DNA from 4 places in the Oxobacter pfennigii genome. Region 1 is predicted to be linked to each of the others. Evidence: riboswitches for the same ligand, from Rfam matches in the RefSeq annotation. Region 1 holds a riboswitch; each other region holds the start of a gene.
The links. Region 1 has a riboswitch for cobalamin ahead of OXPF_RS13735 (immunoglobulin-like domain-containing protein). Riboswitches for the same ligand answer to the same signal wherever they lie in the genome.

Region 1 (8,099 bases):
GATGCCTTTTTTTGATATAAATGTAAAATTCAGATAAAAGGAGGGGAAAGGATGGAACAGGAGAAAATAAAAATGGATTTGACAAGAAAAGAAAGAAGGCTTTTGGAAATTATACGCAATACACAGTGTAAAGAAATGAAAATTTCTGTCCAGGACAGGCAGCCTATCAAGATTGAAGAAGTAAAAAAAAATATAAAGCTCTAGGAATTATTCATATAAGACACTACGGAGGCAGGAATAGAAAGGGCTTGAAATAACTGGGGGGTGGAAAGGTGGCTGAAGTCGGTCAGGAAATGGAGGTTACACAAAAGGAAAAAAAACTCATCGAGCTTATACGGGCCCTTCAATATGGTGAGATAACCATAATGGTGGTGGACAAGCAGCCTATGGAAGTGGAGGAGGTAAGAAAAAGTACCCGGTTTTAAATTTTTGACCGGACAATATAATCTGAGGAGGTAAAAAAGTGGCTAATCACACCCAGGAAACAGAAATAACCACCAAAGAAAAAAAGCTTATTGAAATTCTCAGAAATACCAGCTATGGCGATATTACAGTCACTGTCGAAGATAAGCAGCCTGCGGTGGTGGAGGAAGCGGTGAAATCCATTAAACTGTAATAGTTTGTGTAATTTTAAAATATGCTGGCTGTCTTAAGTATATCTCAGGACTATAAAGCGGCAAAAACTGTAAAAAAATTTATATAACGCTATTGTAATTAGGTTGATATTATGGTAATATTTAGGTAAGATAATAATGGACAAGCATACTAATAATTATATCATTTATATTTGAAGATATAAATTTGCACATGCGGAGTTTCTGTCATTTATTACATACCTGCATGTGAAAGCGGGCAACCGCAGAATGCTTATCGAACAACGGGGGCATTGAATTGTGTTATACAGTTCAATGCCCCTTTTTATATAAAACTGAATAGATAAACTGCAAGGGTATCCGGCTGCCATAGGGCAAACCGGATTTAAAAGGGAACCGGGTGAAAATCCCGGACGGTCCGGCCACTGTAAGCGGGGAATTGCTTTTATAAAAGCCACTGGAAAAATCCGGGAAGGTAAAAAGCAGTAAGGAGCCGCAAGTCAGGAGACCTGCCTTTACAGCAAATTCATAAACCTTCCGCAGAAAGGCTTTATGCAATACCGCTCCGGTTGTATAACTTACGTTATACAACCGGAACCGCAGGATTTGATGTGCAAGCCCCAGCTTTAACAGGAAGACGGGGTTTTTATATTTTCTAAAGCAAGCCTTGCATACGGATGTGTTTGTAACCCGGTTTATAGTGATATGCCTTTTCCTTAGAAAGAAGGGCCCGTCTTTCAAGAGATAAGGATATGTCATTGTAAAAATATATCAAAATTGGAGGAATAAAAATGAAAAGCATGGTTAAAGGCTTCAGAAGCAAGCTGGCCCTTTTAATGGCGCTGGTAGTAGTGTTCTCCTTCTCGCTCTCAATGACGGCATTTGCCGCTATCGACACCACGGTTACAGTCAAGTTTTACAATGATACCGTAGACCCGGATGTACAGCTTTGGACGACACGGACTGTAGAGTATGATTCTGCTGTCCCCGTTAGTAAACCATACCTGCCTGGCGGTTACACCGATCCGTTAGGCGGTGCGGCCTCTGTCTATGATGCCATTTTTGCTGCAGCGGAACAGATTAGAGCGTTACCGGATGAGGACCCGGAAATTGAAGATCCGCCAGTTGTCGGATGGGATGCTAATCCTGCTTACGGCGACCCTGGCGGGTATATTGAGGCTATTGGAGATTTTGTAACATGGAATGATTACGACTATGACCCTATAACCGGGCACCATATCTCCGAGGGAGAGGGCTGGGTATGCACTGTTATTCCAGACGGCGACGATCCATACGATCCGATACAGTATCTTACCGCCGAAGCTCTGGAAGACGGTATGGAAATTATATTCCGTTTCCAGTCCTATCGTTATGAGTGGGATGATTAATGAAATGATGCCTTAAGGCACAGGCAGGAGCAGGAGGAATTCCGCAGGAATTCTCCCCTGCTTTTTGCCGTTTTTAAAAATAATATAGTATTTTCCTTTTATTCTATACAGCTTTTTAAACAGTTATTCCAAGAGGCCTCCATAAAAAATGCGAAATCTATATATTTCGGCAAGATATGAATTAAATATTGCACACAATGAAATAATCATGCTATATTTAAATAAGAGATAAAACTGAATATTCCATTACCGGGTGCCCATTCCACAGGGATGGGTTAAAAGGGAAAGTGGTGAAAAACCACTGCAGCCCACCGTTACTGTGATGTTGACGAAACCTGTAAAAATCACTGGAATATATTCCGGGAAGATAAGGGAGTAGAATGAAACTCAGCCAGGAAACCTGCCCGATAATTGTTGAATCTTTCGGGGGGAAAGATAATACAGGGCAGGAAGCAATATTGGTAAATGTATCTGAACTTACTATCTGAAGTAATTATCTTTTTAAGACACCTCTGAATAATGGGGGTGTTTTTTTATTGGCCTGAGAATAACTCTGGTTATCTTTTAATTTATATTTAAGAAGGATGTGATGAATAGTAAGGGAAAAAGAAGGCAAAAGAATAAATAAATGCTGACCGGAGATACCGGAGGCATTATCCTGCAGGATAATGCCTTTTTTAATGAGGTGGTTTTGATGAAATAGCATAATTTCTGATAGTTAGAGGAATAAAATTAATATTTCTAAGGAGGATCGATACATGCAGCAAAAGAGAAGAAAGTTTTGCACAAAGCTCATAAGCATGCTTCTTACCGCCGTTATGATTATAGGTATGCTGCCCCTTAGTGCCTTTGCCGCTGAAAGCCCCCTTAGCATATCGGCACATCCCGAAGATGCTGAGGTAAAAGTGGGACAAACCGCCGCCTTTAATGTCACGGCAGAAGGAGGGGACGAGCCTTATTCTTACCAGTGGGAAAGCAATGGCGGTACAGATTGGGAAGAAATTGAAGGAGCAAATTCTGAAGTATATGTGACCAGTCCCACCGTAATAAGCATGAACGGCTATAAGTACCGCTGCAAAGTAACTGACGACAGCAATGCAAGCGTAACATCCGATGAGGCTACCCTTACGGTTGAAGAACATGCCAGCATCGCCATATCGGCGCATCCCGAAGATGCTGAGGTAAAAGTAGGGCAAACTGCTGCCTTTAGTGTCACGGCAGAAGGAGGGGACGAGCCTTATTCCTACCAGTGGGAAAGCAATGATGACACCGGCTGGGAAGAAATTGAAGGCGCAACTTCCGGTGTATATGTGACCAGCCCCACCGTAATAAGTATGGACGGCTATAAGTACCGCTGCACCGTAACCGACAGCAGCAATGAAAGTGCAACATCGGATGAAGCTACCCTTACGGTTGAAGAATATTTCAGCGGGGGAAAAGGAACCGAGAGTGAACCATATCTCATAAGCAGCAAGGATGACCTTGCCAACCTGTCTGATTATATATACAATGGCTCAGTCAATGAAGAGAGTACAAGATTTAACGTAATGTACTACAAACAAACAGCAGATATAAACTTAGGTGGCTCAAGTTCAGGCTCATGGACACCTATAGGGCGCAGCGGCACAAATTATGTATTCAAGGGATATTACGATGGGGACAAGAATAATATTACAGGGTTGTATATAAAAAATACAAGTACGCCTGTGACCGCCAAAATCATGGGACTGTTCGGATATCTAAACGGGGCAACTATTAAAAATGTAAATATAATATCACCGGATATTGAAGTATCCGGAAGCCAGCAAGGAGCTGCAGTAGCAGGAACCGGAGCATTGGCAGGCGCTGCTTTAAACTCTTCTATTCAAAGCTGTACGGTACAGGGAGGCACCATAAAATCCGACTACTGGGCAGGAGGGCTTGTAGGATTGCTGCAGGCAAGCGTTATGGGAGCAACAGCTACGGTAGAGGGCTGCTATACGGATATTGACGTGAGCAGCAGTGGAAATGCCGGTGTCGGCGGTGTAGTAGGATTTATAAATTTTAATAACAACAGTAAAGACGGAGTAATTACCGTGAAAGACTGTTATTCCATGGGAGATGTATCCTGCACTCACGGCAGCAAGCCTTTAATAGGCGGAGTAGTTGGCGGAAACAATCAGGCTACGGCAATAGACACAGGTTCCATAACCATAGAAAACTGCTATGCCACAGGCACAATTAACGGCAAAGCGGGAAATACGAAAGGTGCCGGAATAGGTGGGATAACGGGAACACCCAACAGTTCTGCGGCAAGCAGTACAGCACAGATAAAAAACAATGCTGCCATAAATAAAGAAATTAAAAATGAAAGTACGCCTCCTAATACCAACGATGAATTCGGACGCATTTCAGGTGTTGAGAAGAGCGGAAGCTTTTCAGGCAATATAGCCTGGGACGGTATGAAGGTAAAAGGTGCTGCCGTTACAGGCGGTGCTTCGGATAAAAACGGCGAGCCTAAAACTATGGCCGAGATTAAAACAAAGAGCACATGGGAAGCCTTAGGCTTTAACTTCACGAATACCTGGGAATGGGACGAAGATCTTTCATATCCTAAGCTTAAGGGATTGCCGGGGCAAAATGCAAACCCCTTCCCAGAAGCAGTAAATCTGCCGATTATATCGGCGCAGCCTGAAAATATTACAGTGGCGGCAGGGCAGGGAGCTGTATTCAGCGTGACGGCTTCAGGAGACAGCGCCATCCTTGCCTACCAATGGGAAAGCAATGACGGTACCGGCTGGGAAGAAATTGAAGAGGCAGCATCGGTGGAATACACAATAGCCGCAGCTACTTTAGAAATGAACGGATGGCAGTACCGTTGCGTTATTACCGATATAAACGGTAACGTGACATCAAATGCAGCAGTACTTACAGTAATAGAAGAGTCACTGGCCGAGGAACAGCTTCGGAAGGTGAAGGATTTTTACGATGCAAATAAGACCCTGACGGCGCCTCTGGAAGCCACGGCATTATACGGCGCAGGTGTGGACCTTTCAGTCTACAATGCCGGTTCCCTTACGGAAAACGCATATTATTTAAAAGACAGCAGTGGTATATCTAACATTATATTTGCGGTAAATCCGGGAGGCATAAACGTACAGGGCCAGCTGGCCCTGCTCATAATGGACAGCATAGCCCTAGGAAAGAACCCGGCAGCTTTAAACGGAAAAAACTATGTACATGAATTGAATAAATATCAGAACAGCAGCGGTAAAAATGGTAACACTCCTACACCGCGCTTTGACAGTAATGCTTCAGCGGCAAATAATATGGCGTTGCTGGGGCTCCATACCTACTGGGGCGGCGGGGATTATCCCATGCAGAATGAATTTCCTTTATACATAGGAGAAGATGTATACATTTCATATCTTCTTAATAGTTATCCAGGGAATGGTTACGTGAGCGGTAATCTAAACGGAATGTGGGGACTTGATACTACAGCAGACAACAGGCTGGTTGTTACCTACTGGATGATGCAGGGACTGTGGGCAGCTGCTGACCCTTCGCAGCTTACAGCTGATAACATAGGAAAATCCATGGCATTTATGGATTCCGAATATGCAAAGACGGGCAGCGAAAACAAGATTACCTCATCCTGCGAGCTTATGGCGGCATATATAATATCAAGGCTTTCCTATGGTGAAGAGGTTGACGATGAAATGTGGCAGAAGCTGGCGGCCTTCCAGTTAGAAGACGGCAGCTACAAGAGAAAGCTTACAGATACCGAGTCCAACAGGGAATCTACAGCCATGGCGCTGATAGCCCTGGGACAAAATGCAGACCCAGAGAAAAAATCCGCCTTTTTAAGACTGTCCTTTAATGACAACGCCGCAAGGGAAAAGGCAAAAGAAGATATTGAAGCTGTGGAAAAGTCTGTGGCCGAAATATCACTGGATGAGGAAAACTTATATCCCCTGCCGACAGTAGGTGAATATACTACAGATATCACCTGGTCCAGCAGCGATACCGTTACTATAGAAGCGGACGGCACAATCCATGCCCCGGCAGAGGGAAGGGATATATCAGTCACCCTTACTGCGGTGGTCAATAAGGGTACGTCCTTTATAAAAAGATATTGGACTTTTGTAATAAAGCCAATGGACCAGCGCTTCCACATGGAAGAAAACTTTGCAAAAACTAAGGAATTCTATCAAAACAAGCATACCCTTGATACCGCATGGGAGCCTATGGCGGTACTTTCCGGAATAGGCAGCCTGGAAGGTTTTGAATTTAACCTGCCCTACTACGGAAAATACTATAGCTTAACCGGAACTGCCGACCGCCGTGCTTCTGAGGCCCTGGCCGCCCTGGACACTATGGCCCGTGGAGGAAACCCGAGAGACTATACCCGCAATATAACCGGTAGCAGCCAGACCGAGCAGGTGGACCTTATACAGCTGATACTGGGCAACCAGCAGCAAAACGGCACTATAGGATATGAGGGTAATTTTGTGTCCGATAGTTCTCACATGTATTATACCCTTGCCCTTGAGGCATATTTCAACGGCAGACCCTGGGGCAGTGAACAGTCCGGCACAAGCTTTGGCCGTATCGGAGCTATAAAGCACATTTTTGATAAAATGATTGATTATCCTTTGACGGGAGGCAGGGCCTACAGCCAAATATTGGCGCCAAATGATTCTACTAACAGGCCAGACTGGTTCCGCTACCATTGCGACCTTGTCATGCTATTATCCCGGCTGGCAGAAGATGAGACACTGTATGAAGAAGGAAAGACGATAGGTAAAAAAGCCCAGGAAGAAATGGAAGGCATTCTTGCCACATTGAAATATCTGTTTGATGAAGGCCTTATTACCAATACAGAGCCTCTGGTCAGGTATGTATCGGCTCTAGTGGCGGCAGGTCAAAAGAATAAGGTGGAGGAATATAAGGTGCTGGAGGTGCTTCGCAATGCCCGGGTGGGAGACGGAAGCTATAGTTACAGTGCAACAGCTGGAGTAAGAGGCTCAAATCCCAGTGGTAATACTGCGGCTACCATTTCCATGATGATGGCCCTGGGGGACCTTCAAAATAACAGGTCCATACTGGCTACCATAACCTTCGATTCCTCCAGCGTAAGCGATGAAGAAGCCGTAAACTCCGATCTGGCGGCACTGTCTGTACCCGAAACCGCCACAGCAAATATTACACTGCCAACGGAAGGCCCCAACGGCAGTACCATAACCTGGACCTCCAGCAAGCCCCAGGTAATATCAACAGGCGGAGTGGTCACCCGTCCCCCCGTGGGCTCTGCAGATGCGATTGTAACTCTTGTAGCTACTGCCACCCGGGGAAGCGTAACCCAGACCAGGGTATTTTCCGTTACCGTGCCGGCTGAAAGGGTCATAAGCGATGAAGAGCTATTACAGGCAGACCTTTTGGAAATATCCATTCCGGAAAGCACCATTAAAAATATCAGCTTGCCTGCTTCGGGAAGGAACGGCAGCGCCATAACCTGGACATCTGATAATGAAGCGGTAATATCGTCAGATGGAGTAGTAACAAGGCCTGCAGCCGGTTCAGCTGACGGCGTGGTAATATTGACAGCTACCGCCGCATTAAATGAAAAGACGGCTTCCAGGGAATTCACCGTAAGTGTGCCTGCTCTAACCAGCGATATAGTAAAGGAAGCGGTCAATACAATAAGGGAGCAGTACAATACGGATAAAGCACTTACAAGCGGTTACTGGGAAGTCTTTGCGGCCAAGTCCGTACTGGGAGATGACTTTGATAAATACAATTTCAGTATATACGACGTGCGCAATCACCGCCAGGAAAGTTCCTGGCAGCCTACGGATTACGGCGCTGTAATACTCATGATACTTTCAATAGGAGAAAACCCATACAACTACAAAGGTACAAATTATGTCCAGGGTCTTTTGAATTATCGTGAAACAAAAAATAACTGGGGACCCTATGCAGCTCCAATATGGTCGGGTATGGCCCTGGAAGCTGCCGGAGTGGATATAAGCGACGCACGCCGGAACGAATATATAGGCTACTGCAGGTCACAGTACAGCGAGCTGACCTACGGTCCGGATATGGCCGGATGGAGCCTTATTGTACTTGCCAACCATCT
Region 2 (8,099 bases), on a different contig from region 1:
AGATTTTCATCCGGTGCCAAGATGAGGGATGAAGATTACAGGAAGTTTATAGGTGAGTTGCACGAATGCCGGTATTCATCTGATAAGTCTGAGCTTATAAAAGAAAAAGTAAAATCCTTTGGTGATTTTGAAGATTTATTGCTTGATGGCAAATTAAGCCAGGAAGAGATGCTATACGTCTTTGATATCCTTGGAAATGGTGAGATTGCTGCATTAATTAAAAGACATCCGTTTCAAACTTTTATTCAGGCTGTGGATTTGTCCGAAGATGAACGGGTACTGCGAATATACCTTAAAAGGTACTTTAACAGGCTTAAAGCAGACAGGCAGGAGCATATTCTTGAAGTCATGGAGCGTCTTATTGATAACTGATGATATTGAAAGAACTTAGAATAAATACAAATAAGAATGCACGAAATGTTTTCGGTGTAGTAATAAATTATGGTTTTGAAATTTCTCTAGAAGAAAATAAACTGTAAATTTATTATATCAGGGATGGTAAATAGGAACAGTAAATGTTATATTTAAATAGTAATATAATGATATTTTTTGTAATATTGTTATAGTAGACTCACTATGAAAATATCATAGCATTATCTATTATTTAATCATTATAAGGGACAAGCACTTGATTTTGCAGTTAAATAGTCATTCATTAAAAGGAGGTATGTATATGTTAACCAAAAGACAGAACCTTTTAGAGACTATTAGAGGCGGACACCCCGACAGATTTGTAAACCAATGGGAGGCTTTTGCAATGGTCGCCGGAGACCCAATTACTGCAAAAAATCCCAGGCCTACAGTTAAAGGAGGGCCGGATGTAACAGATGGATGGGGAGTTGTAAGAAGATTTCCCCCAAATGTACCGGCTGCCTTTCCCCTTCATGACCCGGCACACAAGGTAGTAAATGATATTACCAAGTGGAAAGAGGTAGTGAAGGGTCCTACATTTGATTATGCCGAAGGAGCCTGGGATAACATTCTTGCTCAAGCTGCCAAGGTTGACAGAAATGAGCAGTTTCTATCCATGCTTGTTACACCGGGAATTTTTGAACAGGTTCATTACTTAACCGGAATAGACGATTGCCTGATGTATTTTTATGAAGAGCCTGAAGCATTGCATGAATTAATCGATTACATCGTGGATTGGAAATTGCAGTACGCACAGCTTGTTTGTGACATAGTAAAGCCCGAAGTAATTATTCATCATGATGACTGGGGCAGCCAGCTCAATTCTTTTATGTCCCCTGATATGTTTGCCGAATTTATCGTTCCTGGTTTCAAGAAGATATACGGATATTACAAATCCCATGGAGTAGAGTTAATCGTTCATCACAGCGATTCATATGCGGCAAATTTGGTTCCGTATATGATCGAAATGGGAATAGACATATGGCAGGGAGTTATGACTACCAACAATACACCTGAATTGATTAAAAAATACGGCGGCCAGATTACATTTATGGGTGATATCGATAATGGTGTAGTAGACCGGGAAGACTGGTCACTTGAAGTAATAAGAAGAGAAGTAGAAAGAGCTTGTACAAACTGCGGTAAATTATATTTTATACCCAATACAACAATGGGCGGAGCCAACAGTTTATATACAGGCGTTTATGAAACTGTAACTGCAGAGATAGACAGAATGAGTAAAGTAATGTTCTAAATTGTAGACATCTATTCCGCATATAAACTGCGAATAACAGTGCTGGCATAATAAAAATATAAGGGGCACTTATAAAAGTGCCCCTTATATTTTAGGTATAAAGCATCTCTTAATTATCCTGCCAATTTCCGTGGCAATTCAATCATATCCATCATAAAAAGAACTTATCAACATATCAGAACAAAGTCGAAAAGGTCAAAAACGGAATGGTTGTAAATTTATGTAAAAGGTATTAATATTAAATATATAATGTTATTTTTATAACGGATTGTTTTTAACTAATTTTAAATTAGTTAATTATAAAAAGGAGGGTAAACCTAATGTCAAAATCAAAATTGACACCAAAGGAAAATTATCTGAAGGTTGTAAGAGGGGAAATACCTGATTGGGTACCTATACATACCATGGGATTACCGGGCTACAATGGTGAAACAGCCTGGAAGATGGTAGGGCCTAATATCTGGGGAACTCCCGGCGCACCATCTAAAGATGGAAGAACAGATATCTGGGGTGTACATTATGTAGCCAATGAAGAGACGAACTATGGCGGCATTCCTGAACCAAACAATTTCATACTTGAAGATGTGACAAAATGGCATGAAGTTGTAAAAGCTCCTGAAACTCCTGCCGTAGATGAAATAGACTGGGATGCACAGATGAAAAAGGACTATGAGTTTTCAAACATCGATACCACTCAATCAGCGGCGATGATGAACATTCCTTTGATGCCTTTCCAGCAGCTGATAGCTTTGATGGGCTTTAACAACGGTCTTTGCGCATTGCTGGAAGAACCGGAATCCTGCAAGGAACTGATCAATTTTATGATTGACTATTATATGCCCTTCATTGAAAAAGCAGTTGATGTTTATAAACCTGATATGGTTTATATCCTTGATGATACTGCTGCCAAACTAAATCCCTTCATTTCTCTCGACATTTTTCAGGATATATTTGTACCCGCCTATGCAAGACTTTTAAAACCCGCAAACGACAGAGGCATTCCAATACAGCTTCATAACTGCGGAAGATGCGAAGACTTTTTAGATGATATGGTTAAGTTGGGAGTCAGAGCCTGGGACCCGGCACAGACTGCAAATAATCTTTTGAGCATTAAAGAAAAGTTTAAAGGTAAACTTACTGTCTGCGGATGCTATGACTGGAAGGTTCCATTAACATGGCCGGAATATAATGAAGAAGAACTTAGGCAGAGCGTAAGGGATGCCATTGACAAATACGCACCTGGCGGCGGATATGCGGCAAGAGCTAATGCCCTTGGCAAATTCGGCGATCCTGACATTGCCAAGGTTAATGAAATCCTTCAAAGTGAAGTTTACTATTACACAAGAGATTATTATATAAAATAATAAGTGAGGAATTAATCACATTAATTATAGAAGGCATATTCATGCCTTCTATAATATTAATAAAAGGAGGCACACAATGTATAAATCAAAGCTGACTCCGAAAGAAAATTATATGCGTATCTTAAAAGGAGAAATGCCGGAATATGTTCCTGTATTCACAATGGGAAATCCACCATGGAAGGGTGAACCGGTATATAAGAATGTAGGACCTTTTATATTCGGAATGCCTGCAATGACACCGCCTGAAGGAAGATACGATATATGGGGAGTGCATTATGTTGCCAATGAAGAAACGGGTTATGGAGGTATTCCTGAGCCTAACAATTTTATTTTGGAGGATATTACCAAATGGCACCAGGTTATAAAAGCTCCAAAAATGCCGGAGGTGGATTGGGAACAGCAGGCAAAGAAAAATTACGAATTTGCCAAAATAAACCTCGACGAATCGGCTGCATGCATAAACGTAGGATTTATGCCATTTCAACAGCTTATTGCCTTTATGGGCTTTAACAGCGGACTCTGCGCATTATATGAGGAGCCGGAATACTGCAAGGAATTGCTCAATTATATGGCAGATTTTTATTTGCCTGTTATTGAAAAATCCGTGGAGTATTATAAACCGGACCTGGTTTATTTTGCTGATGATACGGCAGCAAAGCTAAATCCCTTCATGTCTGTTGAAATGTTCAGAGACATATTTAAGCCTGTTTATGAAAGGATATTGAAACCTGTGAACGAAAGGGGCATTCCCATACAGCTGCATAACTGTGGGAGATGTGAAGACTTTTTAGATGATATGGTTGAATTGGGAGTCAGGGTATGGGATCCGGCACAGCCCACAAATGACCTTTTAAGCATAAAAGAAAAATATAAAGGCAAACTTGCTGTAGCAGGATGCTATGAATGGGTTGTACCAGACACATGGCCGGATGCAGATGAGGAGGAAACGAGGCAGGGCGTACGGGATGCGATTGATAAATACGCACCCGGCGGAGGTTTTGCAATAGCCGCCAATGCTTTGGGGAGAATAGGAGATCCTGACATTGCAAAGATCAACTCATGGATTAAGAGCGAAGCTTATTTATACGGCAGAGGTTATTACATAAAATAAGTATCTTAAAAATAGGGGATCCAGAATTATGAACACTCCATTCGTATTCGGGTTCTGTAAGTTTTAAGGCTCCCTGCCTTGAAAATGCAAGAATTTTTGATAACTCGCTAATCGCTCAAACAATCAAAAGTTATGAGGCGGCGTCACCAAGAACTTTTAAAGAACTCTCACAATGCTCATTTACGTTGTTCATAATTCTGGAGCCCCTGTGCTATTATATTTTCTGCTTCTTAAAGAAATGCTCTCCGTAGGAATTGAGTTCATCTATTACTATATCGTTAATACCAGGCGTTAATGGCTGACCGTTAGGTATTTCGGGTATGAAATATCCCTGGGGTACATATTCATCGCAGGCTCTTCTAACTTCTTTTCTCACTTCAGCTTCTGTCCAGTCTGCTTTGTCAAATACAACGCCGTCAATACCGCCCTGAAGTGCCATTGAACCGTTGAGAGTCTTTTGAATTTCATGTATGTTATTCTGAGGTATTACACCCTGCCATACGTCAATTCCTATCTCGGACATATCCTGAACAATCGGTTCGCATACACAGTCGGCATGATGCTGTATCAACACTCCTCTTGATTTCATATATTCATATATTTTTGCCCAGCGGGGTTTTAAAAGAGCCCTCCAGGTATCGGGGTGCATGAACAGATCCTTTTTGTTTCCCCAGTCATCATGGATGTGAATCATGTCAGGCTTGATATGGTCTATCAGTTCTTTAAGATATGCAAGCTTGAATTCGCATAAAACATCTAAGAGCTCTCCCATGGCTTCAGGTTCTTCAATATAGTTCATGAGGGCGTCTTCAAAGCCCATCAGCATATGCGTCAGTTCAAAGAGGCCGGTAAAACAGCATCCCATGAGAAGATAATTTTGCCGGTCAAATTCCTGGGCTCTTTTTTCTGCTTCTGTCCAGTCAACATTGAATTTGGAAGGCCAGGGAACATCTATGTACTTATCCCAATGCCGGATATCTTTTATCACTTTTGTTTCTTCCGTTACATAGGGGTTGGCAGCCGGATGTCCTTCAAGCCACTTCCATGATATACCCCATCTGTCTTTTGATATGGCTCCCGGGACCCTGTTCATGTAAGCCATGGCCAAAGGATCAAAGAACATTCCTTTTGTAATTTCGGAAACATGGCAAATATAATCCGGATGGCCTCCTTTAAGCAGTCTTAAATAGTTTTCTCTGGGTGTAAGCCTCCCTGTAAGATCGAACATATTAATCCCCCTTAAAAAATATTTATATATACTATTATAAATATTACCATCATTTAACATGTTTTGAAATTATAATAATTTGAAATAATTTTTACATATTATGATTGTGCATATAAGTTAATTTTTTTATTATTCCAAAATTGATGATGATTCAGACAGTCAAAAACTTATACCTGTAAGGCAATATATTTAAATTCTCCTTATGATTTTAGCTCCTGATCATTTTATGAGGTTTATATAAACCCTAAAAGGGTGGATGGCATATAGCTTGACTTTTTCAGCATTTATGATAAAATTTTATTAAAATATTATAAAATTATCTTAGGTGCCCCGATTTTCGGGGAGAATAGGGAAACCGGTAAGAATCCGGTACGGACCCACCACTGTAAGGACGAGCTCTTGCCGATCCACTGGCTTATGCTGGGAAGGGGCAATGATGCGTTTGAGTCTTAAGTCAGGAGACCTGCCTGAGATGAAAAAAGTCTTTTCTTTAATAAAGGAAAAGCGGCGGAGATGACGGCAAAGTCCCGACCACAATTAATTTGTGGCGGGACTTTATTTTTTTATAAAAAATAAAGTGGAGGCGATTAAAATGACTGTATCAAAAAATGTGACTGCATATCACGGCGTGGCCAATATCAAAGAGGCGGAAATGAAAGAGCTTGAAGCTGCACTTAAGGAGCTCGTATCGGGAATTGAAGGATTAGACGAAGCAGCTATTATGGCAATGAGAGAAAGGCTGAATGCAAAAATTAAGCCTTTAAGGAGCTTGGGTGTTCTGGAAGATATTGCCGAGCAGATTGCAGGCATAATGAGGACTTCTCATCCTAAAATTGCAGGCAAGGCAGTTCTTCTTATGGCCGGGGACCATGGCGTTGTGGCAGAAGGGGTAAGCGCCGCTCCCCAGGAGATAACGGCCCAAATGTTTTACAGCTACTTAAATGGAAATGCAGGTATTAATATTTTAGCCTGCCATGCGGGAGCAGAGGTTATTTGTACAGATGTAGGAATTGCGCCGCTGCTTAATCCTCCTGAGCTTATGATAAACAGAGTAAAAAGTGGAACGGATAATATGATGCATGGGCCTGCAATGTCAAGGAAGGATGCTCTGATGGCAATCTTAACCGGGGCAAAGGTTGCGGCTGATGCTATTAAATCAGGAGTGAACATTCTGGCAACAGGTGAGGTTGGTATTGGCAATACGACACCAAGCTCTGCTCTTATTTCAGTTTTCACAGGCCATTCTGTTGAGGAAGTCACAGGACGCGGAACAGGGGTCAAAGATGATGCCTTAAAGCATAAACAGGAAGTTATAAAACGCGCAATAGAAGTCAACCAGCCCGATGTTGACGACCCCATAGATGTAATTTCAAAGGTGGGAGGATTGGAGATTGCAGCCCTTACAGGAGCAATATTGGAAGCTTCCTATCAGAATGTGCCTGTTATTTTGGACGGCATTATTTCAGTGGCGGCAGCGCTGACAGCAGCAAAAATCGCACGGCTATCTGCTTCTTATATGATTTCATCCCATAGCTCGGAAGAGCAAGGACAGCGCTTGGCCTTAAAACAGATGGGTTTAGGACCAAGATTGGATTTTCATATGAGATTAGGAGAGGGGACAGGAGCCGCATTAATGTTCCCGATAGCAGAAGCTGCAATTAAAATTGCCGATGAGATGGCTACCTTTGAAACAGCCGGTGTCACTACGGGAGATTTTTAAATAGGAATTTTAAGATTATTGACATTTTATGTATAAAACATAAAATGAGTACTTGTGCATGTTTTAGTTTCTGAAAAAGAAAATAAATATATATCCCCCCGGGCTTAATTCGGGGGGATAAAATCATTTATGCGTATATTAAAGATTTTCGGCCAGCTGTTCAAGTACATGGGCATTCTTGTTCAATTCTTCTATGGAAGCGGTAATTTCTTCGAAAGCTGCCGCCTGATCCTGAAAAGACCCATTTACTTTGCTTACACCATTTGTTATATCCTCAATGGATTCTTTAATTTTTTGTATTATGTCATTTATCTGAGCAATTGATTCACCACTGGAATTGGATAGCTTTCTGATTTCCTGAGCTACAATATTAAAGCCTCTTCCTGCCTCACCTGCTCTTGCTGCTTCAATAGCGGCATTTAAACCTAAGAGATTGGTCTGAGCGGAAATGCTTTTAACAAATTCTATTATTTCATTAGTACTTTCCGTTTCTTTGGCAGCACCATTTGCCTTTTCAAGAATTATGGTATTTTCTCCGGCCAGGTTCAGAACTTCTGCAGAAACCTGCCCTACAACAGTAGATATCTGCGAAAGGGCATTAGACAGAGTTTTGGAAAGGTCATGTATTTTATTCTCACGCTCCAGGCTTTTTCCCAACACAAGGCAGCCTTCTATATTGCCTTCTTCATCAAATACCGGTATTCCAGTAGCTCTCACATCTACCCCTAAAACCTCTTTAGGCACTATTTTGGTGACAGGTTTTCCTGCCTTCATACACTCGTAAGCCACGCTTCCGGGTTGTATAGGGTCGCCTACCTTTAAATTGGTTTTAGTGCTTGTACCATTTACTACTTTAATATATTTCGCGGTATCGCAAATTGAAAAATTCACATCATCCCGGAAGAAATGAATAAGATAAGGTATCAAGTTATTATAACTGTTAAAAATTTCGTTTTGATATTCTCTTTCGTTCATATATCGCACCTCCAATCATGAAATATGAAAGATCT
Region 3 (8,099 bases), on a different contig from region 1:
AGGGGTTCAATTTTATCCATAAAGGAAAACGAATATGTACAGGCTGCCAAGGCCATAGGAAACAGAGATATGGCAATCATATTCAAGCATATAATTCCAAATGTAATATCCCCTATTATCGTACGTGCCACCCTGGGAGTTTCAACGGCAATACTTGATACATCGGCATTAGGATTTTTAGGACTTGGAATACAGCCTCCCTATGCAGAATGGGGAAGTATGTTAGGAGCAGGAAGAGGTTATTTTTACAATGCCCCCTATATCGTTTTGTTCCCGGGTATTGCAATTACCATTACTGTTTTAGCCTTTAATTTATTTGGTGATGGTTTGAGGGATGCCCTTGATCCAAAGCTTCGCAAGTAGGGGGATTTTATATGTTACTTGAAGTTAAAAATTTAAAAACACAGTTTAAAGTAAAAGGCGGAACAGTTAATGCCGTAGATGGGGTTAATTTTGAAATAGACAAAGGAGAAGTAGTTGCAGTTGTCGGTGAGTCGGGAAGCGGAAAAAGCGTAACTTCCCTTTCCATAATGGGGCTTATAGCCACCCCGCCCGGGAAAATAGCCGATGGTGAAATACTTTTTAAAGGAGAGGATTTGCTTAGAAAATCCTCAAAAGAAATGAGGGACATAAGGGGCAAGGATATTTCCATGATATTTCAGGAGCCCATGACCTCATTGAATCCTGTATTTACAATCGGGAGACAAATTACAGAGACATTGATAAGGCATGAAAAAGTCAGCAAAAAAGATGCAGAAAAAAAGGCTGCGGAAATGCTGGAACTGGTTGGAATACCATCGCCTAAGGAAAGGCTCAAAGACTATCCCCACCAATTATCCGGCGGAATGAGGCAAAGGGTGATGATCGCTATCGCACTGTCCTGTAATCCTCAGCTTTTAATAGCCGATGAGCCTACCACAGCTTTGGATGTTACCATTCAGGCACAAATTCTTGACCTTATGTTAAAGCTTAAGGAAAGATTAGGTACGGCAATACTTTTGATTACCCATGATTTGGGAGTGGTGGCCGAAGTAGCCGATAATGTTGTTGTAATGTACTGCGGCAAAGTTGTGGAAAAAGGAAGGGTAAAGGAATTATTTCAGAATCCCATGCATCCGTATACTAAGGGATTGATAAATTCCATACCAAAAATGGATGAAAAAAGAGAAAAGCTTTATATGATACCCGGTATGGTTCCCAATCCTTTGAAAATGCCTCAAGGCTGTTCTTTTAATTCAAGATGCAGTGAATGTATGGATATATGCAAATTGGAAGAACCACCTCTTATAAACTATGATGGCAGAGAAGTAAGATGCTTTTTATGCTCAAAGGATAACGGAGGTGAGATATAATAATGAAAACCTTATTGGAGGTTAAAAATCTTAAAAAATATTTTCCCATTGAGAAGGGTTTTTTCGGTAAGGCAGCAAACTACGTCAAAGCCGTTGATGATATAAGCTTTGAAATTTTCGCCGGCGAAACTTTAGGCCTGGTTGGTGAATCCGGATGCGGAAAATCCACCACAGGCAGGATGATCGTCAATTTGCTGGAGCCCACATCGGGAGAGGTTTTATTTGAGGGTAAGAATATAACTCAGCTTAGCAATAACGAAAAAAAAGAGCTGTGCAAAAGTATTCAGATTATATTTCAGGATCCTTACGCATCCTTGAATCCCAGGATGACCATAGGCGATACAATTGCAGAGCCCATGAAGATAAATAAGGTTGTAGGCAATAAAGATTTGGATAAGGAAGTAAACAAGCTTCTTGATTATGTAGGGCTTGCAAGCTATCATAAAAACCGATTCCCACATGAATTTTCAGGCGGGCAAAGACAAAGGGTGGGAATTGCAAGGGCTTTGGCTGTAAGGCCTAAACTTATTGTGTGCGATGAGCCGGTTTCGGCCCTGGATGTATCAATACAGGCACAGGTACTGAACTTATTAGACGATTTGCAAAAAGAATTTAACTTGACTTATTTATTCATAGCCCACGGCCTTAATGTAGTCAAGCATGTAAGCGACAGAGTGGGGGTAATGTACCTTGGAAAGCTGGTTGAAATAGGAGAAGGAGATACTTTATATACTTCACCGAAGCATCCTTATACTAAGGCGCTCTTATCTGCCATACCAATACCTGACCCTACGGTAAAAAAAGAAAGAATTATATTGACGGGGGATGTGCCCAGTCCTGTAAATCCGCCGGTGGGATGCCGCTTCCACACCAGATGCAGTGAATGCATGGATGTATGCAAAATCGACGAGCCTGACATGAAGGACATCGGTGATAAGCATAACGTAGCCTGTCATTTGTACTAAAATGGATAAAATCCTTGGCATTGCTGCCGGGGATTATCTTTTATATATAAAAATTTTATAGTAGTATAAATACTGCAAGGATTCGTTTTATCATGAATTTTACTGTGCAAAATTCGTGTCAAATGATTTCAAATGGCTTGTTACTTGAAATCATTGTATCATATAGCAAAAGTATATTAATATGGAGGATTGGTATATGCAAAAAGAAATAGGGCAAAAGATAAATGAATTAAGAACTGCCAAAGGATTGACGCTGAAGGATTTAAGCGAAAAAACCAATCTTTCCGTCAGCTTCATATCCCAGGCAGAGAGAGGACAAACTTCTGTTGCCATAATGTCATTGAAGAAAATTGCCGAGGCACTGAATGCGGACTTGGCGCTGTTCTTCGATCCCCCAAAAAGTAAAAGACCTTTAATCACAAGAAGCTATGAACAGGAAGTATTCAGGATTGAAGAATCCAAATTCATTCACAGCAGCTTATCAAGTGATATTCATGATAAGAAATTCGAGCCCATGGTGGTAACCATACTGCCAAATTTGCATGAAGAGGAAGTGATTCCTTACAGCCATGACAGTGAGGAATTTATATATGTGCTGGAAGGGGTTTTAACTTTATTTTTAGAAGACAATACCTATGAATTGTATCCGGGAGACAGCGCCCATTATTCTTCTTCAACTCCTCATAATTGGGCTAATTTTACCAACAGGCTTGTTAAAATCATCTCTGTAACTTCTCCCAGTTTTTTTAACGGGAAATAAAGAGAACTGTTAACTATATATAATCCTTGAAAGGAGGGTATACAAGTGAAATTTAGCGAAAAGATAGACAGGCTGGCTCAGCTGATGGTAAAGAATAATGCCGATGTATTGATTATAGGGACCTCTTCGGACATGGAATACATTACAGGCAAAAGCTCTTTTATATGCGAGAGATTCAAGGCCTTGTTCATATTATCCGACGGGAGATTTTTCTACATTTCCCCTGAGCTTTATTATGAAGAGACCAGGGAGGTTTTCGGAGGTCAAACCGACATATTTGTATGGAGTGATTCGGAAGGCTTTTTGCCTTGCTTAGAAAAGGCAAATATAAAATACGGGCTTAAGGGAAAAACCATAGGGGTAAATGATGCCATAAGGGCTGTTGATATGCTGGATATGAAGACCGTATTGGATATGAATTTCATAAATGGTGTCAGTATATTGGAAGAGTTAAGAGTTGTAAAGACACAACAGGAGAGGGATTATCTAAGGAAGGCTTCTTTAATTGCCGATGAAGTAGCAGCGGAAATAGTAAAATATATTAGGCCGGGTATTACGGAAAAAGATATAGGTGATAAAATAATAGAGCTATTTTTTGAAAAGGGAGCTGAAGGCTTATCCTTTGAGCCTATAGTGGCGTCAGGACCTAACAGCTCAAAGCCCCATTATGTTGGTAACAGCAGGGTTATCGAGGACACTGATATAATAGTTTTGGACTTTGGATGCAAGTACAAGGGATATTGCTCGGATATGTCCAGAACTGTATTTGTCGGTGAACCAACAAAGGAGCAAAAGAAAATATACAGCATAGTACTTGAAGCCAATAAAAGTGCTGAAAGCTATGTAAAAGCAGGAGTAACAGCTCGCGATACAGATTTGGCGGCAAGGAAGGTTATAAGAGATGCAGGTTATGGTGAATGCTTTTTAAACAGGACAGGCCATGGAATAGGTACTGCCGTTCATGAAGCTCCGTATATAAGAGAAGATAATAGGCAGATTTTAAAAGACGGAATGTCCTTTAGCATCGAACCAGGTATATACATCCCGGGAAGGTTTGGAATGAGAATTGAGGATATAGTCTTAATCCATAACGGCAGCGGGGAAATACTTAACAAGTTCACAAAGGAAATGATAATTATAAAATAACAATGAGTTTACATAAATAAGCATCAATCTACCTAATTACTTGCAATTTGCTAAAATATTTATGTTAAGAGAAATAGATAGGCCGTGTGTTATTCATAATTTATCCTTGATTTTTTAAAAAAGTTTTAATATAATCTAGATAAATGAATATTTCCAATAAGTGCTTCATTAAAATGAGGATAATAGGGAATCAGGTGAAATTCCTGTACGGTCCCGCCACTGTAAGCGAGGAGCGGCTTATCAATAAACCACTGTTTTTTATAATAGGAAAATGGGAAGGAGATAAGCTGCAATGATACGCAAGTCAGGAAACCTGCTTGTTGGTGAATTTGTACACTCTCCAGGAAAGGGTGGTACTTAGAGAATGATGGCAAAGTTCTCAGTCTAAAAGGCTGAGGACTTTTTTATTTTATTTAAAAACTTTAAGGAGTGGTTGTATGTTTCAGGTCGGTGTGGATATGGGGGGAACATTTACAGATTTTATTGCACAAAGTCCGGAGGGCATAAAAACGGTAAAAATCCCCTCAGACAAGGGAAATCCCATTATAACGGTTATGGAAGGGCTTAAGATATTAGCTCATGATTTTAACTTATCATCAAGGGAGTTTCTTTCCTGTATCAAATCCCTTGTTCATGGAAACACCGTTGCAGTTAATGCCCTTATTCAAAGGAAAGGGGTAAAGACCGCCCTTATCACAACGGATGGATTTAACGATGCCTTAGAGATGAGGCGTTCAAAATTGGACAATCAATGGAATTTCTTTGCATCACCTCCGGAGGTTTTGGTACCCCGGCATCTCCGCTTTAACCTTAAAGGGAGAGTTGATTACAGCGGAAGGGAAATAACTGCTCTGGATTTGGACAATTTAAAGCAAATCAAGGATGAGCTTAAGTTATTAAAAGTAGAATCGGTTGCCGTATGCCTTTTATTCTCTTTTTTAAACCCGGCTCATGAAAAATGTGTGAAGGCATATTTAGAAGACATGCTCCCCGGTGTGTATATATCCTTATCCAGTGAAGTTGCGCCCAAATTAGGTGAGTATGAGAGAACTTCCACTGCTGTTTTGGATGCTTATCTTACACCAAAGATATCCCATTATCTTAAGGAATTATCATCTTCCCTTAAAGAATGGGGACTAAATTGCGGCGTGAAGCTGGTTCAGAATAGCGGAGGAGTCACAAGCATATCTCTTGATAACCATTTTGGAGTCAAAGGCCTTTTTTCGGGCCCTGCGGCAGGATCAAGCGGAGCAAGAGCCCTTTCAATGGAACTTAATCAACCGGATATGGTGCTTATTGATATGGGGGGTACAAGCTTTGACGTCAGCCTTATAAAGGGCCATTCAATAAAAATTTTGTCTGAAACTTCAGTCGAGGGTTATCCTTTAAGCCTGCCTGCAGTGGATATAAATTCCCAGGGTATAGGAGGCGGAAGCATTGCTAAGGTGGATGAAAGCTTAAGACTCAATGTTGGGCCGGAATCAGCAGAAAGTTTTCCAGGGCCTGCCTGCTTTGATAAAGGAGGAGAAGCCCCCACCATCACAGATGCCGCATTGCTCCTTGGATTTATAGAAGAAAAAAGCTTTGGAAAAGGAGCAATAAAAATAAGAAAAGATTTATCATTAAAAACCATAAAAGAAAAAATAGCCGATCCTCTCAACATAAGCCCCCATGATGCTGCCCTTGCAATTTATGAGGTTGCTTCGGCAAAAATGGCGGATGCAGTAAGTTTAATGACTCTGCAAAAAGGATTTAACCCCATGGATTTTGCACTTTTGGCGGCAGGCGGGGCATCGCCTATATTTGCAGCTAAGATAGCACGGGAGCTTGGCGTGAGAAAAATCATCATACCTGCCTTTGGAGAAGTGTTTTGTGCCCAGGGAATGTTAAAGTCAAAAATAAAAACTGATATAGCCCAGAGCTTTATTAAGAGCATGAGTGAAATCAGCATGGGTGAAATAAACCAGGTGATGAGTAAACTTAAAAAAAGTGCCGACATCAATCTCAGTCAGCAAGGGGTGGCTTTTGAAAAAAGAGAATTTAGATTTTATTTTGGGGTGCGGTATTCAAATCAGCATCATCAGCTATCCCTCCCCTTTGAAGGTGAAAGCCTCGATAAAAACAGCATAAGGGAATTAAGAATAAAGTTTAATAATCTTCATGAAAAATATTACGGATATAAAGAGCCGGAAGATGAATGCGTCATTCTGGATGTGCGTATTGAAGCAGGCGAAAAGGAAGATGATATACCTTTCCATACAAATAATTTTAGTATGGAAAGCGGTGCCAAATATGATGAATACCGCAAAGTGTGCTGGGATAAGGATTTAAAAATTAAAGATTTGCCTGTTTATAAATTCATGAATATAAAAGCCCAAGTTATTGTTTCAGGCCCTGCTCTCATTGAAAAGGATTATACCACAATATTTGTAAGCCCTGATTATAAAGCTTATAAGGATGAAGGCGGCAATATAATCATGGATGTGAAGGAGGTGAAATAATTGGATGTTGGTAAAATCATTCTTCAGTCTGTTATAGCAAACAGATTGTACACCATATCAGAAGAGATGGGAGCAGCATTGGAAAAGTCCTCCCGCTCTCCCATATTTGCAGAAGCCTGCGATTTTGCCTGCGGTGTCACAAATAACAGAGGAGAACTCATCTCACAGCTAAACGGAATACCTATTTTAGCCGCTGCCGGTTCCTTTAGTGTACAGGCTGTTCTTGAAAAATATAAGGAAGGCATAGAGGAAGGGGATGTATTTATCATAAACGACCCTTATATGGGAGGCAATCACCTGCCGGATATAGGTATAGTCACCCCTGTGTTTTATGAAAAAGAGCTTATATTTTTCACAGTCAGCCGTGCACATCACGGTGATATAGGAGGAGCAGTTGCAGGCAGCTATAACACAGGCGCCACGGAAATTTTTCAGGAGGGAATAAGAATTCCTCCCACAAGGCTTGTAAAGGAAAATAACCTTTGTGACGATGTCTTAGAGCTTATAACCTATAATACAAGGAATTCCAAAATGATGAAGAGCGACCTTTTTGCTCAAGCTGGAGCCAATAAAATCGGCAGTGAACGATTAATTGACATGCTTAATAAATACGGCTTAAAGGAAGTTAGGGAAGCAGCGGAGGAATTGCTCTTAAAGGCTGAGGAGCTGACAATTAAAGGAATTTCTAAATTTCCAGAAGGTACATATGAGGGAGAGGAATACTTGGATGATGACGGTTTTTCGGATAAACCAGTTAAAATAAAGGCTTCCGTCACCTTTAAAAAGCAGGAGGTGACAATTGATTTTTCCGAAAGTGATAAACAGGTTACAGGCTTTATAAACAGCGGGCTTGTTACTACAAAAAGCGCGGCATACATCGCCCTTCTTTGGGCATTGTCACCGGATATTCCAAGAAACAGCGGCGCCTTTAAGCCTATAAAAATAATTGCTCCAAAGGGCTCGGTAGTCAATCCAAATTCGACGGCTCCCGTAACATTATCCACCCTTCATTGTGCCAGTGAAATAATTTCTGCAATTTTAAAAGCCTGTGCCCTTGCAGTGCCTCAAAAAATACCTGCCGGCTTTGGACGGTATTGCGGGCCTTCCTTTTACGGTATTGACCCCAGAAATAATAATTTTTTTGTAGGCTTTGGATTCTGCTGCTTGGGCTCGGGAGGGGGAAAGGAAGGGCAGGATGGTTTTCCCTATATGGCTCCCATATCAAATTACGGAGGAGTAAGAGCTCCAAATAATGAAGCCAATGAAGTCCAATATCCCATTCTAACCTTGAACCACCATTTGGTTATGGATACTGCCGGCGCGGGAAAATACAGGGGAGCTCCCGGAGTGAAATATGAGATCCAATTTTACGGCC
Region 4 (8,099 bases), 300 kb from region 1:
TATCAATATAGCTCTGTAAATTCCAGGATGTATCCACAACTTCAATAGAATTAATCTCTGTAACTTCAGCTCCCAGATCATATAATCGTTCTCTAGTTTTAACTGCCTGTTCCTTTGAACGTGTTACGCAAATATTTAAGCCGGACAATGGCTTTTTTTCGAACCAATTGAGCTTTTCATTAAAGCCCACTACTTCCCCCATTACAATTATACAGGGAGATTTAAAGCCTGCTTTTTTCACCTTTTCACTTATATCTGAAACCGTCCCCGTCACTTTTTTCTGCTTGGAGGTTGTGCCTTCTCTTATTACGGCACAGGGTGTATCCTTGCTCATCCCGTTGCTTATCAAATTACTTATAATTTCATCAATACTCTCTAATCCCATTAAAAATATAAGTGTACCCTTTAAATTTGCCGCCGCATTCCAGTTTATATTTAATACTTTAGCGCTCTTTCCTGTAAATACATGAAAGCTTTGTGCTATTTTTCTGTGGGTAGCTGGTATTCCGGCATAGTTTAAAACGGATATTGCCGAGGTTATTCCGGGAATTACTTCAAAATCAATACCTTCGTTATAAAGCCTCAGAGCTTCTTCGCTTCCCCGGCCAAAAACATAAGGGTCTCCGCCCTTTATCCTTCCAACAATATGTCCTTCCTTTGCAAGGGCTACCAGCATATCGTTTATTTCATCCTGGGTTTTGTAATGGCTGCCTGGCTCCTTGCCGCAATAAAATACCTTACAATCCTTATTTAAATATGAGAGGGTGAAATTTCCGGCCAGCCTGTCGTACATTACGGCCGTACATTTTTCTAAAGCCTTGACGGCTTTTACGCTTATAAGCCCCTCATCTCCTGGACCTGCACCTAGAAGATAAACTTTTCCCATATAACCACCCCTAAACTTCCATTATTTTTTCTGCAAGCTTTAATCCAAGCTCCATGTAATTTTCACTCTTGCCTTCTATATCTTTTTTCACAAGCTTACCCTCCACATTGAATATACCAACTATGTGCATGTAACTTCCCTCCAAGGTTGCATAAGCACCAACTATGGTGTGGCAATCTCCATTCAGCTTTCTCATGAAACTCCTCTCAGCTTCAACGCATATGCGGCTCTCGTAATGATTAAGGCCTTTGAAGTATTCCATATAGGGGCTGTCGCACTTTGCTTCTATACCTAAGGCACCCTGTCCAACTGCCGGTACAAAATCATTAGGATCAAAATAATTCATTATTATGGATTCTAAGTCAAGTCTCTTTAAGCCTGCGGCTGCCAGAATCATCCCATCAAGGTTATCCCTTTTTATTTTTTCAATGCGGGTTTGTACATTGCCCCTTATTGGAACAATCTCTATATCCGGCCTTAATTGCTTTATCTGGCTTGTTCGCCTGTTACTGCTGGTGCCCACCTTAGCACCCTTTGGCAGTAAATTAAAGTCCACTCCTGATAAAGATACGAAGACATCCCGTGCATCCTCCCTTTGAGGCACCGCAACAATTTCAAAGCCTTCCGGCAAATCATAGGGCACATCCTTCATGCTATGGACAGCCAGATCTCCGTTGCCTTCCATCATGGATATTTCAATATCCTTTATAAAAAGGCCCTTTCCGCCTATATCCTCCAAGGGCTTATCCAAAATCTTATCTCCTGTTGTCTCAATAAGTATCTTTTCATATTCCGCATTATATTTGCTCTTTAACATGCTACCTACCATATCGGCTTGTACCTGTGCCAGTTTACTGCGCCTTGTTGCAATTTTAAAATTCAAATTCGCCACCACCATAATACATTTTTAATAAAATAATCCCATTGCCCTTTTTATAAGCTTGATAAAAAAAATCCGTGTTTACAAAATTCATGATTTCTTCAAAATGCTCTCTTCCTTTTAGCTTTTGACGCAATGAGGAAGCAAATAAAACAAAAGCTTCATATTCCTCCATCTTACATTTCATTTTTTCAGCCAAAAAAACCGAGGTCTTTGGGCTTCCCTTCCTTGTATGGAGAGCAAAGTGAAGGTTTTCCGTTTTCCTTTGAGTCGGAATTGTAAGCATCCCTTCTCTGAAATCACGGCAGTTCAGATATATCTTACAAAGGCTCTCGCAATCCGCTTTTACTTTTTCATTCAATTCATAATCATCCGTTGCAATTGCGACTATATGCTTATCCAAAATAATTTCCTTTTTATATTCATCTTTAATCAAGATGAGCCTGTCATCATTTTCAACTTGAAAAAATTCAGGGCTGAATTCTTTTGACAATACGAAAACTCTGCATCCGTTGTTTAAAAATGCCTTTGCCTTAATAAGCCCTGCCCGCCCTGCGCCTACGATAAGAATATTCACCTTGTGAGATATGAGAGAAACCATCATGAATTCTAGCATTTTATCAGAAATATCTTTTCTATTATCTTGAGGCATTCTTCTCCCCTGCCTTCTAAATATTCTTCCTTCAGCACTTCTATAGCCCTGTTTACATATACATCTGCCGTACTTTTTATAAGAATGTCTGCAAGGTTCTCATTATCTTTTGTATGCCTTTTATTCCTAAAGGCAGTGCTTCTTTGTTTATAAATCTGTTCTCCGTTTTCCTTCATCCTTTTTATATAGGGTGAAAGCTTTTTTAAATTCTGCCATTTTTCAAATTCCTGTATGTGCTTCTCAATAAGATGTCTGAAATTTTCAAGGATTTTCCTTCTCTTTTCAAGACTCTCATCAAACAATGCGCTTATCATATCTATATCGTAAACTTCGTTACCGTTAATACCGTTGACATCCCAATCCACATCCCTAGGAACCGCCATATCAAATATCATGAGCTTTCTGTTTGGAAGCTCATTTGAATTTATTACTGTATGAGGAGCCGAAGTACAGGATATTATGCATTCCACATCTGGATAATATTCTTTTCTTTCTCTAAAAGGGATGACTTTTACTCTTCTATCCTTAATATCCACAACACTTGTATCTCTGACGGCTATGTATAAAACATCAAAGGGTTCTTCTAAAATATATTTACAGGCCAAACTTCCTACTTCGCCATAGCCTAAGACCATGAATCTTTTTAAGCTTCTTTTCCTTGCCTCGCGTATTACCATGGAAGCTGATGATACCGGAATTTTATCAAGCTCTGATTTATGGCGAAATTCCTTGCCGCAGGTTATTGCAGTATGAAAAAGCCTGTCAAGTTCCCCTTTTATGGTTTTATTTTTAAGTGCCAAATCATAGGCGTCCTTTACCTGGCCTAATATCTGCTCTTCTCCCAATATCCTTGAATGCACTCCGCAGGTTACTTCTATCAAATGACGCACTGCCTCATCTCCGCATTTGTAGATAGTGTACTTTATCAATTCCTTATCCCAGCCTAAACAGTTAAAAATGCATTCTATGATGCCGTCCCCAGTTCTCGTAGAATTAAAATACACTTCGGTCCTGTTGCAGGTACTTATTATGGCCGCCTCCCCGCACAGCTCGGCAGCTTTTTTCAATGCATCCTCCAGATGCTTCGGTATTATCGAAAGTTTTTCGCGTATACACACATCCTCATCATTAACTCCAATAAGCTGAATCATATCAATCATCTCCAACGTTCACCGCCATGCCAGCTTGATATGATTTCATTCACAGCTCCGCAATGTTCATTTCATCATATCAAGCTGGCAAAATGCGAGAATTTATAAACCATTACTATACTAAGCTTGTTATTCCTTCTGCCCGGTCTATGAGTATATCCACAAGAAGATCGTGGAAACCGATAGGCTCCGCCATGGATATTGTTAAGCCATCAAGCTCTTTTTTTAATTCATTCAAAATTTGAGGCACATCTTCTTTGATATGTATTCCGTTGTAAAGAAAATAAGGCAATACAGTTATGTCCTTAATTCCTTTTTCATAAAAGCCTCTTATTATAGTAGGTATATCAGGCTCGGATATTTCCATAAAACATCCTTCAACCTCCGTACCCATTTTTGCTCTTATTGCGCCCACAGTCTTAAAAAAAATATCGCAGGCCTCTTTTGATCTGCTTCCATGTCCTATTACCACTATTCCTTTCATATTACCTCTCCTTTTTTACTTTTTTATGATTTTATATGCACTCTTCTTCTTTTAGGATATTCTTAGTTGGGACATCCTTTAAAAGTGTCCCTGTCTTCATTCAAGCAGTCAGAGAAGTTTCCAAAACTTATGCAAAAAACAATCCCTGGCACTTTAATGTCAGGGATATATGTATAATTTTATGCAATTAAAAGCCCTCACTTCAAGCGAGGGCTTAGTAATAAAATCCATGTGCCAAAAAATAGCATAGGTGTTACCTTCCCTCCGAAGGACTTTTAATCTCAGGCAGGTCTCCTGGCTAACGGGTCTTTCTCCACCTTCCTTCCCAGCGATAACGCCAGTGGAATTAGGTTTCGTCGCCGTATACAGTAGCGGGGGCTGCAGCGGATTTTCACCGCTTTCCCTATTATACATGCATGTACCTGACAATTTTATTTATTTTTATGAGAACTCAATTCCATTCTATATATAATTATATTATTAAATGGTGTCTCTTACAAGTATAGATTGTATTTTTATAATTTCAGCTATAAAATTCCTGATTCTATGAGTTTCCCTGTCCATTCCTCATAAACTTGAGGTTTCTCAATTCTGACAACCTCCAAAAAATCACCCAGCACGCCCAGTTTGCTCAAGCCTTTTGATAAGTGCTTGGGAAAGCTCTTTTCTCTGGTGAATGAGTATTTAGGGTCTATAACCATCAGGGACTTATCTTTTTGTACGTAAATATCCTTGCATCTTATATCAAGCTTTTTAAAATTCAATTTCTTAAACTCTTCAATTAGATTTATCAGGTTCTTAGCTACCTTTTTATCAAGGCCGTTCCTTTTTATGTAGTCCTTCAAGCATTCTCCGCCTACATAATCTCTTATGATGTAATTTCCCATGGAACCATAGACTTTAGGAAAATATTTACTGCCTCTGACGGCCTCCAATATGGAATATTCGCTTTCGCAATTTTTTATCTTCTTAAAAATTTTAATTATCTTGCCGTCTGGAAGCAAATACACGATTCCGTTATGGCCTTCACCTAAGAACTTACATTCCCTTAAATCTATGTTAAATTTCTCCGCTAAATTTTTATATCCAGATTTCTTATCCATACAACCCTCACAATAATACAATCAAAGACTCATGTATTATACTATTCTTCTAGATTGCAGTTGTTGCATGTTACAAATACATTAAGTTATTAATCTGTTAAGAATATGAATATAATTTTACATTTTTTATAAAAGCCTGCACGATAATGTGCAGACTTTCTATAGTTATTCTAATAAAAACTATTAAGTATTATACTTATTGAAGTTTTGCGCTGCAGCTGGAACAATACCTTATTTCATCAGATTTTACTCTGGTGTCAAATATAAAACCACATACCGGGCATTTATACAGGCGTTCAAAATAAATTCCTATGCCAATTATAATTGCTGTCAATACAAATCCAAATATGGTTCTCCATATTACACTTGGAATAATTGATAATAACATTATAATAAACCCTATATTTTTATACATTCTTGCCTTTTTAAACTGTAAGATAACCTTTTCATCCTTCATCTATATACTCCCATAATTTTTACTTTCTGACACCCCTTACAGCCGTTTCTATTCTCTTTAAACCTTCTACCAAATAAACACGGGGACAGCCTATGTTCATTCTCATATAGCCTTCACCGCTTTTACCGAAGGTTGTTCCGTCGTTTAGGGCTACACCTGCAGTGCCGTACATGAATTTTTTAAGCTCATCCTGGCTTAAGTTGAGGCCTTTGCAATTAAGCCATAAAAGGTAAGTGCCTTCGACCTTATCAACTTTGATTTCAGGTATATTTTCATCAATATATTCTTTTACATAATTCATATTATCTTCCAGGTAATTAAGCAGCTCCGAAAGCCACTCCTCACCATGGGTATAGGCAGCTTCCATTGCAGTAATTCCGAAAACGTTGCCGGATGCAATTCCTAAACCTTCTACGATATTATCAAAGTTCTTTTTAAGCCCTTTATTTGAGATGATGGCAACGGATGCGGATAATCCTGCTATATTAAAGGTCTTGCTGGGAGCTATGCAGGTTATGGTCCTGTCTGCAATTTCCTCTGACAGCGCTGCTATCGGTATATGCCTGCTGCCTTTGAATATTATATCTGAATGGATTTCATCGGAAATTATGATTATATCCTTCTCAACACATATTTTTGCTAATCTTTTAAGCTCTTCCTTACTCCACACTCTTCCTACGGGATTGTGAGGGCTGCAAAGTATGAGCATTTTTACACTGGAATCGATTTTTTCCTCCAGGTCATCAAAATCCATAGTGTATTTTCCATCCACCAATTTTAGCTCATTATCTAAAATCTGACGACCGTTGTTTTTTATTACCGAGAAAAAAGGGTAATATACGGGAGTCTGAACGATTATTTTATCTCCCGGATTTGTAAATGCCAATATTGCTATGCTGAGGGCCGGAACAACTCCCGGAGTATATGTAAGCCAATCCATTTTTATGCCCCATCCATGGCGCTTTTTCATCCAGTTTATAATGGATTCATGGCAGGACATTGATCTCCCGGTGTATCCGTATATACCATGACTTGCTCTTTTTTTAACTGCATCCACAACGGGCTCAGGGGATTCAAAATCCATATCTGCCACCCACAATGGAAGCAAGTCCTTATTCCCAAAACGCTCTCCGGCATAATCCCATTTTAGTGAGCTGGTGCCCTGCCTTTGGATTACCTTATCAAAATCATACTTCATGACAAATCCCTCTCTTCCTTATTTCTCTATATAATACCTGCTTAAATTAAAATGATTCCTAACGGTATCGCTATTAGGAATCATCATGTCATGAATTTTACTGCGTAAAATTCATATCGCAATGATTTCAAATGGCTGCGCCATTTCAAATCATTATACCACATTAATCCGGCACAATGTATTATAACACAGACTTATTGGCTTTATTTAATAAAGGTGAAAAAATCAGGGCTATGATACCCCCTGCCACTGCAGTAAAAAATTGTGGATAGGACATAACGGATATAAGCTTTGTCATTACCGGCTGAGGCATATTTAGTGAAAAAGCGCTTATAAGATATTTTACGGCTATCATCAAAAAGGCAGTCTTGAGAATGGCGCCTGCTGCAATTCCTATATATTTTCCGTAAGCTTCATTTATTTTTATGCAGATGCCAAAGGCGACAGCACATATAATATTTGCCGCCATTACAAAAGGAGCAAATGGTACCATAGGTGCGGCCAGCTGTCCTGTCAAAGCAGCCAAAACGGGAGTCGCAGCCGCAACGAGTACCCCAAACTTAATGTCGGTAACCAGTACAGCTGTCAGTATAACAGCATTGATAAGCGGTCCCACAAAAAAGGAATTGAATGTAGCTCCTCCGAATCTTGCCCCGGTAAAAGTAATTATAAGTGCAAACAACAACAGCATACTGGCTCTGGTCAGTTTTTTTACATTGTTTACTTTTTCCAAATAAACCACTCCTTGCACAATAAAGTAATTTTGATATTAATCCCTTGTTATAATTATATCAAAATTTTCTACTTTATCGATGCTTTTCCGGTAATTATTTCAGGTTTAATTTTTACAACACGGGTTTTAGTCATTTTGTCAATAGTAAGCTTAGAGCTGACATTATTTTCAGATACATACTTATCGACGAGTTTCTTCAAGGCTTCAAGGCGTACTTCATCATCTTCCACAATGCTTGCCTTTCCGAAGGCCACCACACTTTTATATTTAGTGCTTATCTCACATGGGTTTTCATCCTCAACTATACTTATAAGTTCGTCAACTTCAAAACAAACATTTTCATTTTCTTTTATATTTTCAAGCTTATGCCCGGAAAGCGCACAGTGAAAATATATGTCTTCGTCAAAGAATACATAGTTCACCGGCGTCACATAAGGAACTCCCTCAGGTGATGCCGTGCCCAGCCTACCGACATGGCATTCCCTCAAAAACTCCAACGCCTCATCCCTTTGCATTTCCCTGTCTTTTCTTCTCATCATACCTTTCATATAATCA

Region 2: another riboswitch for cobalamin. It lies ahead of cobT (nicotinate-nucleotide--dimethylbenzimidazole phosphoribosyltransferase); the one in region 1 lies ahead of OXPF_RS13735 (immunoglobulin-like domain-containing protein).
Region 3: another riboswitch for cobalamin. It lies ahead of OXPF_RS16615 (hydantoinase/oxoprolinase family protein); the one in region 1 lies ahead of OXPF_RS13735 (immunoglobulin-like domain-containing protein).
Region 4: another riboswitch for cobalamin. It lies ahead of OXPF_RS15065 (sirohydrochlorin chelatase); the one in region 1 lies ahead of OXPF_RS13735 (immunoglobulin-like domain-containing protein).

The regions. Positions count from the first base shown of each region.
Region 1 is NZ_LKET01000039.1:72,672-80,770, forward strand. Features, by position in the region: gene OXPF_RS22160 (hypothetical protein) at 52-204, shown strand; gene OXPF_RS22165 (DUF2292 domain-containing protein) at 273-425, shown strand; gene OXPF_RS22550 (hypothetical protein) at 464-616, shown strand; cobalamin riboswitch at 931-1,124, shown strand; gene OXPF_RS13730 (hypothetical protein) at 1,466-1,981, shown strand; cobalamin riboswitch at 2,216-2,403, shown strand; gene OXPF_RS13735 (immunoglobulin-like domain-containing protein) at 2,740-8,099, shown strand, end outside.
Region 2 is NZ_LKET01000021.1:180,687-188,785, forward strand. Features, by position in the region: gene OXPF_RS04005 (DUF6179 domain-containing protein) at 1-372, shown strand, start outside; gene OXPF_RS04010 (uroporphyrinogen decarboxylase family protein) at 674-1,666, shown strand; gene OXPF_RS04015 (uroporphyrinogen decarboxylase family protein) at 1,987-3,030, shown strand; gene OXPF_RS04020 (uroporphyrinogen decarboxylase family protein) at 3,107-4,141, shown strand; gene OXPF_RS04025 (uroporphyrinogen decarboxylase family protein) at 4,356-5,369, opposite strand; cobalamin riboswitch at 5,676-5,854, shown strand; gene cobT (nicotinate-nucleotide--dimethylbenzimidazole phosphoribosyltransferase) at 5,962-7,089, shown strand; gene OXPF_RS04035 (methyl-accepting chemotaxis protein) at 7,228-8,064, opposite strand.
Region 3 is NZ_LKET01000043.1:64,787-72,885, forward strand. Features, by position in the region: gene nikC (nickel transporter permease) at 1-363, shown strand, start outside; gene OXPF_RS16595 (ABC transporter ATP-binding protein) at 375-1,352, shown strand; gene OXPF_RS16600 (ABC transporter ATP-binding protein) at 1,355-2,317, shown strand; gene OXPF_RS16605 (helix-turn-helix domain-containing protein) at 2,514-3,077, shown strand; gene OXPF_RS16610 (M24 family metallopeptidase) at 3,123-4,223, shown strand; cobalamin riboswitch at 4,365-4,558, shown strand; gene OXPF_RS16615 (hydantoinase/oxoprolinase family protein) at 4,661-6,724, shown strand; gene OXPF_RS16620 (hydantoinase B/oxoprolinase family protein) at 6,725-8,099, shown strand, end outside.
Region 4 is NZ_LKET01000039.1:369,685-377,783, reverse strand. Features, by position in the region: gene cobA (uroporphyrinogen-III C-methyltransferase) at 1-886, opposite strand, end outside; gene hemC (hydroxymethylbilane synthase) at 897-1,769, opposite strand; gene OXPF_RS15075 (NAD(P)-dependent oxidoreductase) at 1,759-2,418, opposite strand; gene hemA (glutamyl-tRNA reductase) at 2,376-3,569, opposite strand; gene OXPF_RS15065 (sirohydrochlorin chelatase) at 3,685-4,053, opposite strand; cobalamin riboswitch at 4,321-4,494, opposite strand; gene OXPF_RS15055 (hypothetical protein) at 4,581-5,156, opposite strand; gene OXPF_RS15050 (hypothetical protein) at 5,353-5,613, opposite strand; gene OXPF_RS15045 (MalY/PatB family protein) at 5,633-6,811, opposite strand; gene OXPF_RS15040 (ECF transporter S component) at 6,993-7,544, opposite strand; gene OXPF_RS15035 (pyridoxamine 5'-phosphate oxidase family protein) at 7,613-8,092, opposite strand.